Linked DNA regions of Roseateles amylovorans. The protein of the gene in region 1 interacts with the protein of each later gene in a pairwise test. Links are inferred from orthologs where the notes say so. Each region holds a gene or a part of one and is shown in the gene's direction. Other genes may lie near its edges.

The links. Proteins that work in one complex are often made in the same cells at the same time.
Region 2: the proteins of N4261_RS18775 (region 1) and rlmB interact in binary tests that used the Escherichia coli proteins (3 or more experiments, as listed by UniProt). The link is inferred for Roseateles amylovorans from one-to-one orthologs.

The regions. Positions count from the first base shown.
Region 1 is NZ_CP104562.2:4,530,227-4,534,826, forward strand. What follows is about bases 787-3,770. They hold N4261_RS18775 (NAD(P)H-hydrate epimerase), read left to right. Parts: upstream 787-1,471; coding sequence 1,472-3,070; downstream 3,071-3,770. Other genes in these bases: N4261_RS18770 (FAD-dependent oxidoreductase), read left to right, coding at 787-1,327; rnr (ribonuclease R), read right to left, coding at 3,266-3,770. Also shown: N4261_RS18765 (amidase), read left to right, coding at 1-120; more of N4261_RS18770, read left to right, coding at 122-786; more of rnr, read right to left, coding at 3,771-4,600. UniProt on the Escherichia coli protein: Bifunctional enzyme that catalyzes the epimerization of the S- and R-forms of NAD(P)HX and the dehydration of the S-form of NAD(P)HX at the expense of ADP, which is converted to AMP.
Region 2 is NZ_CP104562.2:4,308,653-4,312,333, reverse strand. The notes cover bases 809-3,681. They hold rlmB (23S rRNA (guanosine(2251)-2'-O)-methyltransferase RlmB), read left to right. Parts: upstream 809-1,781; coding sequence 1,782-2,582; downstream 2,583-3,681. Other genes in these bases: N4261_RS17750 (chromate transporter), read right to left, coding at 3,502-3,681; upp (uracil phosphoribosyltransferase), read left to right, coding at 2,648-3,280; N4261_RS17765 (acetyltransferase domain-containing protein), read left to right, coding at 1,001-1,765. Also shown: N4261_RS17770 (hypothetical protein), read right to left, coding at 1-694. UniProt on the Escherichia coli protein: Specifically methylates the ribose of guanosine 2251 in 23S rRNA.

The DNA.
Region 1 (4,600 bases):
CGGCCCGATGAATTGCCGATGGGGCTGATGCTCTGGGCGCCCGGTCTGCAGGACGCGACGCTGCTCAGCACCGCGGCCGACGTGGAAGCCGCGCTGACCCCGATCGCGGAGGCGCACTGACATGCGAGTTGCCGTGATCGGCGCCGGCCTGGCCGGCGTCACCAGCGCCTACGAACTGGCATTGCAGGGCCACGAGGTCCATGTCTTCGAGCGGGACACCAGTGTGGCCACTGGCGCGAGCTTTGCGCCCCCCGGTTTGATCGCCCCCGGACTGATGGCCGCCCGCCCCGCCTGGCCATTGAGCTGGCGGGGCGCGCCTCGTCAACTGGGCTGGCGCTGGGCCCATTGGCGGGCCCGTCGCGCCAGCGCCTCCCAGCCCGTGGCGGCGGGCGTTCATGCCCTCGCCCTGCGCGGCCAGGCGCTGACGGCCGTGTGGCGCCGCGAACTTCAGCTGGAGGTCGAACGCGAGGCCGGCATCCTGCTGCTGTGGCGCCATGCCAAGGACCACAAGGCCGCGGCACCACTGCTGGCGCGCCTGCAGGAGCGACAGGTCCCCCATCGCGCGCTGGATCCCGACGGATGCCGCGAGGTCGAGCCCGGCCTCAATCCCGACACGCCGCTGGCAGGCGGCCTTCATCTGCCCCAGGACGAAGCCGCCAATGCCCGTCAGTTCAGCCAGGCGCTGAAGCAGGAGGCCCAACGCCTGGGCGTGCAGTGGCACTTCAATGCCGAGGTGCTGCGCATTGAACCGGGCACCCAGCCGGCCTTGCATCTGGCCACCGGACAGCCCCCGCGTGTCGACGCCGTGATCGTCTGCGCCGGCAAGGGCGCAGCCTCGCTGCTCTCGCCCATCGGTCTGCGCCTGCCCTGGGCCACCGTCCACGCCCACAGTCTGACCGCACCGCTGCGCTTGCTGGAGGCGCATCCCGACCTCGGACCGCGTGCGACGGTGGTCGACATGAGCCTGTCGGTCACCCTGACTCGCCTGGGACAGCGGGTGCGGGTCGGCGGCGCGCACGAACTGGGCGGATCCGGCAACCAGCCGGACGGCAAGTCCATGGGCGCACTCCATCAGGCCTCGCATGACTGGTTCCCCGGCGCGTTGTTGGCCAGCGGACAGCAGCGATGGAAGGCCGCACGGCCGATGCTGCCCGATGAGCTGCCCCTGATCGGCGACAGCGGACTGCCGGGCGTCTGGCTGAACATCGGTCATGGCGAATGGGGCTGGGCGCTGGCGGCCGGCGCGGCACAACTGCTGGCGGGCCGGCTCGTCAAGCGGGATCCGGAGATCGACGTGTCGATGCTCGAGCCCGCACGGTTGAAGTGACCCGCACCTCGTGACCGCGAAAGGCCGCCCGGAGCCGCTGATGGCAGTGAGTCCCCTGCCCTGAGGCTTGACGCCGGGCAATGAAGGGCAAGGCAGCAGCCATCCGGACCGCCAACGCGCGGCTTCACAGGTAGAGTCAGCCGCATGCATCCGCTGCTTCCGACCACGCGCGATTGGCCCCTTCACGACGCCGCTGCCAGCCGACGCCAAGAGGCCGCCGCGCTCGGGCGCCATCCCGCCCACACCCTGATCGAACGGGCGGGCTTGGCCGTGGCCCGGCTGGCCTTGGCGCTGGCGCCCCACGCGCAGCGCGCGGTGGTGTTTGCGGGCCCCGGGAACAACGGCGGCGATGGCTTGATCGCTGCACGACACCTGGCCCTGCAGGGCTGGACGGTGGACGTCATTCACGTCGGGCCATCCGCCACGGATGGATCCGACGCAGACCACGCACTCAAGCGCCTGCAAGTGGGTGCGGGGATTCAGTGCTCAGCCTTGCCATCCGCCCCACCGACACGTGCCGACCTGGTCATCGATGCGCTGCTGGGGCTTGGCGCCAGCCGTCCGGCGGAGGGCGACATCGCCGCGGCGATCCGCCTGCTGCGTGCCATGCGTGCCGACGGCGCGCTGGTGCTGGCTGTGGACCTGCCCAGCGGACTGCATGCCAACACGGGTCGCCCGCTCGGCCACGACACGGTGCACGCCGACCACACACTCTCGCTGCTGACGCTCAAGCCGGGACTGCTGACCGGCGAAGGACGGGATCGCTGCGGACAACTGTGGTTTGACGACCTCGGCGAGCGCTCGACGGAGCCAGCATCCGCTCAGCTCATCGGACGGTCGCGGATCCTCGATTGGCAGCAGGCGTACGCACGCGCCGCCACCAGCCACAAGGGACGACACGGCGATGTCGTGGTCCTGGGCGGCGCCCCTCACATGCGCGGGGCGGCCTGGCTCGCGGCTTCCGCCGCACTGACCGCCGGCGCCGGCCGGGTGTATGCCGCGCTGCCCGAAGATGACGGGCAACCCTGGCCACCTCGTCCAGAACTGATGCATTGGGATCCCAAGCGGTGGGACGAACCGGCGACCTCCTGGCGAGATGGGGTCGCCGTCTGCGGATGCGGTGGCGGGACCGCGATCGCCCCGCCGCTCAGTCGACTGCTGCCGCACGTCGCACGACTGGTGCTGGATGCAGACGCGCTCAACCTGGTGGCCGCCGATCCGGCGCTGCAAGCCGCCGTGGTGGGCCGAGCGCGACTCGGACTTCGCACAGTGATGACGCCTCATCCGCTGGAAGCGGCTCGATTGCTGGGGTTGCCCGGTGCTGCCGAGGTGCAGGCGGATCGCATCGCTGCCGCGCAGGCATTGGCGCGACGTTTCCAGTGTTGCGTGGTGGTCAAGGGCTCCGGATCCGTGATCGCAGCGGATGGCCTGGACATCACCTCCTCGCTCGGCGACCGGTCCCACGGACACGCTGGCGCGATGACACTCGGAGAGACGCGAGACGGCAGCCCCCAACTCGCCATCAACAGCACTGGCTCTTCCGCACTGTCCACCGCAGGCACCGGCGATGTGCTGGCGGGCTGGATTGGCGGCCTTTGGGCTCAGGCGCTCGACATATCGCCATTTGAATTGGCATGCGCGGCCGTGGCCTGGCACGGCGCAGCGGCCGAGTCCCATCACGGCCCGCTGCTGGCGGCGGATCTCGTGGCCGCCATGGCCCGGCTCCATGAACGCGCCCCATGAAGGCCAGACGCCGTCACTGATCCGGCCGACGTGTGACGTGCGACGTGGACACACGATCGAACACCGCCTTCCGGGCTCGTTGACCCATCCACAGAGGGCCGTCAGCGGGAACAGATGGACAAAGGGCGCTCGAGGTTTCGAGCGCCCTTTCAGTGTGGCGATTCGACGGTGCCTGCGTCGAGCGCAGACCCGGGGTCAGCCCCCGCCGCCGCGTTTGCGTCGCGTGGCGGACTTGGTCGCGCCGGCGCCCTTGCCACCTCCACCCACAGCGCCGCTGGCCTTGCCCGCCACCGACTTGACGGCGGTGCGCGCCGTCTGCTTCACGGCCTTGACCGGATGGGTCGACGCACTCTTCGTGGCTCGAGCCGCCTTGCGGCGCTCCACCTTCAGGGCGCGGTCCGCTTGCTCAATGCGCTCCAGGGCGTCGACAGCGGTCGGCGGATCCGGGGGCGGCATCGGCATCGGCTCGACGGTGGCAGCAGGCGCGGCCGCGGCTTCGCGGCGCACGCGCTTGTCGCCGCGCTTGTCGTGCCGGCGGGAATCGCCGTGTTTATCGCGCATGGCGCGCTGCAGCTGGCGGGCTTCATCCTGCTCGCGGACCAGTCGGAAGTCGATCTTGCGACCGTCCAGATCCACGCGACTGACCTGCACCTGCACCCGCGCGCCGGTGGCATAGCGGATGCCGGTGCGTTCGCCGCGGAGCTCCTGGCGGACATCGTCGAAACGGAAGTACTCGCCACCGAGCTCGGTGATGTGGATCAGGCCCTCGACATAGAGCGCATCGAGCTGCACGAACAAACCGAAGCTGGTGACGGCGCTGACCGTGCCGGAGAACTCCTCACCCAGGTGGTCGCGCATGAAGCGGCACTTGAGCCAGGCCTCGACATCGCGTGAGGCCTCGTCAGCACGGCGTTCATTGGCGCTGCAATGCGCGCCGACGATTTCCCAGCGTTCGACCTCGGTGGAGGCCGTCGCCGGCGTCAGGGTCTTGGTGGGGCGCCCGGGCCGCTTGGGCATCGGGTTGGCCGCGTCCATCTTGTGCGCGTCCAGGGTGTACTTCTTGTTCCCCAGCAGCGACTTGATGACGCGATGCACCAACAGGTCGGGATAGCGACGGATCGGGCTGGTGAAGTGGGTATACGCCTGGTAGGCCAAGCCGAAGTGGCCCGCATTCATCGGCGTATAGATCGCCTGCTGCATCGAGCGCAGCAACATGGCGTGGATCTGCGTGGCGTCCGGGCGGTCCTTGGTGGACTGCGCGATCGCCTGGAACTCGCCCGGCGTCGGATCGTCGCTGATGCCCATGCCGATGCCCAGCGCGCGCAGGTAGGCCTGCAGCGAGGTGCGCTTTTCCGGCGTCGGGCCTTCGTGGACACGGTAGAGCGACGCATGCTTGCCACCGGCGATGAAGTCCGCCGCGCAGACGTTCGCCGCGAGCATGGCCTCTTCGATCAGGCGATGGGCTTCGTTGCGGGTGCGTGGGACGATCTTCTCGATACGGCCGTTGTCGTCGCAGATGATCTGCGTCTC
Region 2 (3,681 bases), 220 kb from region 1 along the record:
TGGCGTTGCTGCTGCGATAGGTCAGCTTGCTCACTCGCGCACCGAAGCGGGCATTCGGGCTGGCGAGATGCTTGAGCTCCACCTTCAACAGCGTTTCGAGCACCGCCCGTTCGATGGCCTGGCCCTTGGTCAGGTCATCGGCGACGACATCCAGTATCCCGTTGATATCGCCCGAGCCGACGCGTGCGGAGGCGGGCAGGCGCGGGAGGCGCAGGGGTTGGTCCTCGACGGCCACCAGGTTGCCCCGTCGCTCCGTACCGGTCTTGAAGAACGAGATGGTCTGGCCGGCCAGCAGCAGGCCGTACTGCGCGTTGGGGGCCAGGTCGGCGACAGGCTCCAGGGTCAATCTGCCGGCGACGCCGCCTCGGGGATGTGCCCACTCATTGGCGGCGACGACGCGTGTCGGCAAGGTGGCGTGGGTGGCATCCTGCAACGTCATCCGGTTGCAGACATCGAGGTTGGGCGCCGAGTAGTTCACCGTGAGCAGGGGATTGATGAAGGCGTTGGTCACCGACACCGTGGGCGTGACCGAGATCACCTTGCAGTCGGTGCCCTCCGAAGGGACCACCACGAACGGCGGCGTCGGCGCGGGATCGGGCTTGTCGTTGCCCCAGAAGCACGCGGTGAGCAGGAAAGGCAGGCCCAACAGCAGTGGCACAGCGCGTGGCAGGCGAAACGTGGCGGTCGTGAACATGACGATGCGTGGTGTAGCGGAAAGCCAGCATCTTCAGTGGCGACCAGCGCTGTACGCCATTGCTGCGGCTTGCTTCGCAAGCCTGGCGCCTGACTGAAACTGATTGGGATACTGCGTTCAATTGCCTCCCGGCCGTGCCACGTCGTTTCTCGCAAGACAACCTCCCCCCTCAATCAGGTGTTCCGCGCCAGGTTGGCATCGCTTGCGGGACGAGCCGTCATGGTTCGGGGAGGGCGCCTTCTGTAGACTGCGTTCCCGATGACTCTGCCGGCCCGTCCACCTCATTCGCCCCGTTCCGCGGTTGCCTTGCCCGACGTCGCCGATCCTCCGGTGGACGATCCGGTCCCGACGCCCCGCTATGACCGCCTCGACGCCTTGCGTGGCTTCGCCATGGTGTGGATGACGGTCTTCCATTTCTGCTTCGACCTGTCTTATTTCAGGCTGATCCACCAGGATTTCTACCGCGACCCGACCTGGACCTGGCAGCGCAGTGCGATCGTCAGCCTGTTCCTGCTGTGCGCGGGGATGGGCCAGGCGGTGGCCTTGGCACAGGGCCAGAGCGCGGAGCGCTTCTGGCGCCGCTGGGGTCAGATCATGGGTTGCGCGCTGCTGGTGTCGCTGGGCTCGTGGTTCATGTTCCCGCGCTCCTTCATCAGCTTCGGCGTGCTGCACGGCATGGCGATGATGCTGATCCTGGTGCGCTTCGGCCTGGGCCGGCTGCCCCGGCCGTGGCTGTGGCTGCTGGGGCTGATCGCCATCCTGCTGCCGTTGGTGATCGCCAATCCGTTCTTCGACACCCGCACCACCAACTGGGTGGGCCTGGTGACCCGCAAGCCGCTGACCGAAGACTATGTCCCGCTGCTGCCCTGGCTGGGTCCGATGCTCTTCGGATGCGCGCTGGCGCAGACCGATGTAGTGCGCGCCTGGCTGCGGCGCCCGCTGCCGGCCGGCCTGCGTCCGGTGCTGCGTCCGCTGGCGCTGCTGGGGCAGTGGTCGCTGTCGTATTACATGGTGCATCAGCCGATCTTGATCGGGGCACTGATGGGCGCGCAGTGGCTGGGCTGGTTCTGAGGCGACAATCCGGCGCATGAGCGCTCCCTCCAAGAAATCCAGTCCCGCCGTCGATGCCGGCGGCCCGTCGACCGGCAAGACCCAGATCCTGTTCGGTTTCCATGCCGTCACCGTGCGGCTCAAGACCGCGCCGTCGTCGGTGCAGGAAATCCTGTTCGACGCCACCCGACGAGACCAGCGCATGAAGGGTTTCCTCGAAAAGGCCGAGGCCGCCGGGGCCAAGCTGGTCGAGAGCGACGACGACCGCCTGCTCAAGCTCTGCGGCACCCATCGCCACCAGGGCGTGGTGGCCCGGGTGCGGCCGGTGGCGCAGCATCACTCGCTGGACGATGTGCTGGATGCGGTGGAAGGCCCGCCGCTGGTGCTGGTGCTGGACGGCGTGACCGATCCGCACAACCTCGGCGCCTGCCTGCGGGTGGCCGACGGTGCTGGCGCCCACGCGGTGGTGGCGCCCAAGGACCATGCGGTCGGCCTGAATGCCACCGTGGCCAAGGTGGCCAGCGGTGCGGCCGAGACCGTGCCCTACCTGATGGTCACCAACCTCGCGCGCACCCTCAATGAGCTCAAGGAGCGCGACATCTGGGTGATCGGCACCTCGGACCAGGCGGAGAAGACACTGTATGACCTGGACCTGACCGGCCCGGTCGCGCTGGTGCTGGGCGCCGAAGGCGACGGCATGCGTCAGCTCACCGCCAAGACCTGCGACGAACTGGTGCGCATCCCGATGCAGGGCGCGGTCGAGAGCCTGAATGTCTCGGTGGCCGCAGGCGTCTGCCTGTATGAGGCGCTGCGGCAGCGCAAGCCGGCCGCTGGCTGATAATCCGCGCGCGGCGGCCCGACGCCGCGCCCCCTCTCTTTTTCGCGTTCCCTCCGCCACCCGCCATGCCTGTCATCGAAGTCAAACATCCCCTGGTCAAGCACAAGATCGGCTTGATGCGGGAGGGCGACATGTCCACCAAGAAGTTCCGCGAGCTGACCGGCGAAGTCGCCCGGCTGCTGGCCTATGAGGCCACCGCCGACTTCCCGCTGGAAAAGACCACCATCGAAGGCTGGTGCGGTCCGGTGGAGATCGACCAGATCGCCGGCCGCAAGGTCACCGTGGTGCCGATCCTGCGGGCCGGTTTGGGCATGCTGGACGGCGTGCTGGACATGATGCCCAACGCCAAGGTGAGCGTGGTGGGCCTGGCGCGTGACCATGAGACCCTGCAGCCGGTGAACTACTTCGAGAAGTTCGTCGGCCAACTGGACCAGCGCACCGCACTGATCGTGGATCCGATGCTGGCGACCGCCGGTTCGATGATCGCGACCATCGAGTTGCTGAAGAAACGCGGCTGCAAGGACATCCGTGCGCTGGTGCTGGTGGCGGCGCCCGAAGGTGTGGCGGCGCTGACCAAGGCGCATCCGGAGGTCCGCTGCTGGACCGCCGCGATCGACTCCCACCTGAACGAGCACGGCTACATCATCCCGGGCCTGGGTGATGCCGGCGACAAGATCTTCGGCACCAAGGACGCGTGAGATCCACGAGGCCACGTTCGCGCTGAAACGCAAAACGGGACGCCCAGGCGTCCCGTTTTTTCGTGCGGCGGCGGTCTGGTGTGCGTCCGCCACACAGGCTGCGTTGCGTGGGTACCCTCCGCTTTCCGGCCGCTTTCCGGCCGCTTTCCGACCGTTCTCCCACCGTGCGCTGGCCGCTCTAGTGCCGCTCTACCGCCGCTCTCTCCCGCTGTTTGCCGGCGTCAGACGATACCGAGCGCCCCCAGCACGCCGCCGCCCAGCACCATCCAGACGATGCCCAGCCGGGTCCGCAGGGTGAGGAACAGCGTAGCGGCGATCAGCGCGAGCGTGGCCCAGCGGTGGTCCGGCTCTGCCACATAGGGCGCGGCCAGCAGCCATCCGGTGGCCACCATCAGGCCCAG